2 regions of the Bradyrhizobium sp. CCBAU 51753 genome follow, and region 2 is predicted to be linked to the other one. Evidence: predicted binding sites of a transcription regulator. Region 2 holds the regulator's gene; the other holds the start of a gene.
The links. Region 2 encodes LexA, which represses DNA repair genes until DNA is damaged. Its sites were predicted from a motif close to TGTTCNNNNTGTGTTCNG; they were not measured.

Region 1: XH93_RS34505 (PA0069 family radical SAM protein) is a predicted target of LexA. The motif match lies at 781-798, and genes of this name have one in related genera.

What each region holds. Positions count from the first base shown of each region.
Region 1 is NZ_CP030037.1:7,546,358-7,548,557, forward strand. Features, by position in the region: gene XH93_RS34505 (PA0069 family radical SAM protein) at 1-759, opposite strand, end outside; gene XH93_RS34510 (glycosyl transferase) at 918-1,487, shown strand; gene XH93_RS34515 (helix-turn-helix domain-containing GNAT family N-acetyltransferase) at 1,554-2,200, shown strand, end outside.
Region 2 is NZ_CP030037.1:4,630,831-4,633,030, reverse strand. Features, by position in the region: gene glp (gephyrin-like molybdotransferase Glp) at 1-395, shown strand, start outside; gene lexA (transcriptional repressor LexA) at 603-1,307, shown strand; gene XH93_RS20870 (hypothetical protein) at 1,636-2,064, shown strand.

The DNA.
Region 1 (2,200 bases), 2.9 Mb from region 2:
GGCATCGGCCAGCCGCTTGATCGCCTCGAGCCGCTTCGTCGGCGTCGAGGCGCGCGGCTCCATGGTGCGCGCGAGCTTCGGATCGAGCGTCGTCACCGACAGCGCGACTTTTGCCAGATTGCGCTTGGCCATCCGCGCCAGGATGTCGATGTCGCGGGTCACCAGCGCCGATTTTGTCACGATGCCGACCGGATGGCCGGCGCGCTCCAAGACCTCGAGAATGCCGCGCATGATTTTCCGTTCGCGCTCGATCGGCTGATAGGGATCGGTGTTGGTGCCGATCGCGATCATCCGCGCCTCGTAGCCGGGCGCGGCAAGCTCCTTCTCGAGCAGCTCCGGCGCATCCGGCTTGGCGAGCAGCTTTGATTCGAAATCAAGCCCCGGCGACAGGCCGAGATAGGCGTGGGTCGGCCGCGCGAAGCAGTAGACGCAGCCATGCTCGCAGCCGCGATAGGGATTGATCGAGCGGTCGAAGCCGATGTCGGGCGAGTCGTTGCGGGTGATCACCTTGCGCGAGGTATCGAGCGCCACCGAGGTCTTGAACGGCGGCAGGTCGTCAAGGCTCTGCCAGCCGTCGTCGAAGGCCGTCCGCGCCTCGGCCTCATAGCGGCCGCTTGCATTGGACTGCGCGCCGCGGCCACGCCGCCGCTCGCGCTCTATCGCCACCGCGATCTCGGGAAAAGGGGAAGCACCCGCCGGGTTATCGGAGGGCGCCGTTGCCGGCGGGTGCCTGAGGGCATGAGAGGATGCTCTGCTCATGCCGTGAAGCTAACACAGCTTGAGAACAAATCAAGAACATGAACGGAGAAATTCCACAGAACCGTGGCGCAAAAATCTGCAGACGAGAAGGCTGCTTTGAATATGACATGGTGATAACACAGCGCGGTTTTTCCACCCCTTTGAGCCGTTGAGCCTCAATGCTGAGCGTGATCATTCCGACCGACGGGGTCGAACGCACCGCGGTTGCGACACTGGCGGCGCTGGTGCCGGGCGCCGCTGCGGGGGTCATCCGCGAGGTGCTGCTGGTCGAGCGGACCAACACCGACGTGATGGAGCGCGTCGCCGACGTCGCGGGCTGCCGCTTCCTGCGGTTCGAGGGCAGCCGCGCCGCGGCGCTGGCCGCCGGCGCCAAACAGGCGCGCTCGCCCTGGCTGATGTTCCTGCATCCCGGCGCCGTGCTGGACACAGGCTGGATCGAGGAGACCACCCAGTTCATCCAGATCGTGGCGGCGAGCGGCAAGGACCGCGCCGGCATTTTTCGCTATGCCCGCTCGCCCTACACCGATGCCGGGCTGCGCGACGGCTTCAAATTCGTCGCCCGGATGGTCGCCGGCCCGTCGGCCGAACAGGGCCTCTTGATCGCGCGCGAACATTACGAGCGGCTCGGCGGCTACCGGCCCGACGCCCGCCGCTCCGAGGCGCGGCTGCTGCGCCGGCTCGGCCGCTCCTCGCGCACCATGCTGCGCAGCCGGATCATGGTCGCATAGACGCCCCCAAGATATACTTGCCAAAGTCAAATAATTATTTGACACTGGCAAATATCGAGGTGCGCCATGACTGATCCCATGACAGATCCCGACGACCAGGTCACCGCCGTCCGCGGCTTCAACCGCTTCTACACCCGCAAGCTCGGCATGCTGGATCAGCATCTCGTGCACAGCCCGTTTTCGCTGAGCGAGGCGCGGGTGTTGTACGAGCTGGCGCATCGCGAGGACGCCGCCGCGCGGGACATCGGGATCGAGCTCGGGCTCGATGCCGGCTATCTCAGCCGTATCCTGCAGAAATTCGAGGACGACGGCCTGCTCGCCCGCAAGCCGCTGCCGACTGACCGGCGGCAGATCCGGCTCAATCTCACCGCCAAGGGGCGGCAGGCGTTCGCCAAGGTCAGCCGCGCCTCACATGACGAAGTCGCCGCGATGCTGGCGCCACTGTCGCCGGAGGACCGCATCCGGGTCACCGCTGCAATGGCAACCATCGAACGGCTGCTGGAGCCGCCGGCCGCAAAGCCGGCCGGCTTCCTGCTGCGCAGCCACCGCGTCGGCGACATGGGCTGGGTGATCTCGCGGCAGGGCCGCGCCTATGCGGAGGAATATGGCTGGGACATCAGCTACGAGGCATTGGTCGCCGAGATCTGCGCCCAGTTCATCAGAAACTACGACCCGGCGCGCGAGCATTGCTGGATCGCCGAGGTGGCGGGCGA
Region 2 (2,200 bases):
GGATCGCGATGCGGCCCGGCAAGCCGATGATGCACGGACGGCTCGGCGCGATGCGGGTGATCGGCCTGCCCGGCAATCCGGTGTCGTCCTATGTCTGCGCCTTCCTGTTCCTGGTGCCGCTGATTCGGGCACTGAGCGGCCGCAAGGTGATTCATCACGTCCGCGCGCGCGCATTGCTCGGCCGCGATCTCGCCGCCAACGACCAGCGTGAGGATTACTTGCGCGCCCGCCTCGAGGCGCGCGCGGACGGCACGCTGATCGCAACGCCCGTGATGAAGCAGGACTCATCGCTGCTGGGGAATCTCGCTGCGGCGCAGGCACTTCTCGTTCGTCCGCCGTTCGCGCCCGCGGCCGCGAGCGGTGCCGAATGCGAGATCCTCACGATGCCGGAGTGAGCCTCGCGCGGCCGCCACTTCGCCGATTGCCTGTCACGTTCACCTGAAATTAAGTGGTTGCGGAACACATATCGAACATATAGTGTCCGTTCATGATTTGTTTCGAGTACTGGTGTCTACAATCGGGAGTTCATCGCGGAGCGCCGTGCTCCGGGTCTTCCGAAGTCTCGGAATCGAACGACGCTATCAACCGGGGGAATACTCGAGATGCTCACGCGCAAACAGTACGAACTTCTGCGTTTCATCAATGAACGTCTGAAAGAGGCCGGCGTGCCGCCCTCCTTCGACGAGATGAAGGATGCGCTCGACCTGCGCTCGAAATCCGGTATCCACCGCCTCATCACCGCGCTGGAGGAGCGCGGCTTCATCCGCCGCCTGCCGAACCGGGCGCGCGCGATCGAGGTGATCAAGCTGCCCGAACTGGCCGCCGGCGGCGGCAATGGCCGCCGCGGCTTCACCCCGAGCGTGATCGAGGGCGCGCTCGGCAAGCGCTCCTCGACGCCGCCGGTCGCCGAGGACGACGGCAACCGTCCGGTCGCCGTGCCGGTGATGGGCCGGATCGCGGCCGGTACGCCGATCGAGGCGCTGCAGACCCGCAGCCACACCATCAGCGTGCCGCCGGACATGCTCGGCGCCGGCGAGCACTACGCGCTCGAGGTGCGTGGCGACTCCATGGTCGACGCCGGCATCCTCGACGGCGACATGGCGCTGATCCAGCGCAACGACACCGCCAACACCGGCGACATCGTGGTGGCGCTGATCGACGAGGAGGAAGCCACTCTGAAGCGCTTCCGCCGCCGCGGTGCATCGATCGCGCTCGAGCCGGCCAACACCGCCTATGAAGTGCGCATCCTGCCGCCGAACCGGGTGCGCATCCAGGGCAAGTTGATCGGCCTGTACAGGAAATACTAGGCGCCGGCGGCACTTGATGATCGTCTGCGCGGAGATCATGCTCAAGCAAAACTATCGGGCGGGATGACGATTCGAAGAAAAGTCATCCCGATCGAGGAACGGAGCGACGCATCGGACCGTTGCTTGGCGGATAGCGCGACGTGTGACTTGCACCAGATGCGCCCAGATACCGCCGACGCGCTGTAGCGTGTTTGTGATTGAGGCCGTCCGTGACCAGTCGTACAATCGCCTCGAAACGAGAAAACACTCGTTCGCTATCGTCCACTCTGGTAGAGGCCCGCGCCTCAAGGAGAGGCACGGGTCGCTACCTCGACAGAGGAGCCTTCCGATGTGTGACTATAGCCTGCATGCGGTGCAATCGCGTCCCGCCGTCGTCGGAGAGACGCTGATCAGCACGACTTTCCGCGGCACGTCGACCCGCGGTTTTGCCTCGGAGAACGATCCCAACGTCGCGGTCTGCATGCTGCCCGGCACCGAGCTCGCCTTCGTCGAGAACGTCCGCTACGACAGCCGGTGGATCTGGACCAAGACGATCGGCTATCGGGTCGGCGTGTTCAACGAGGTCGAGCCCGACGTGCCGGATCGCCATCACGACGCGGTCGAATTCCCCGACGGCAGCCATGTGCTGGTGACCCAGCTCGTCGAAGGCCAGCGCGTCACGGTGCTGCAGCTGCCGGCGCTGCATCCGACCGTCGAGCACAAGCCCAAGGTCGCAGAGCGGCGGCCCTCCGCATTCGCATCGCTGTTTTTGGGTTGAGCGCATCGTCGCCGCAGGATGAGCTGTCCCGCGGCGGGTGACCAAAGCGATTTCGAGCGACCCCGGAGTTCCGTTCCGGGGCGCATCAGTGAGGTTGCGCTGGACGCCGGCTCGGTTGCGCTGGACGCCGGCTCGG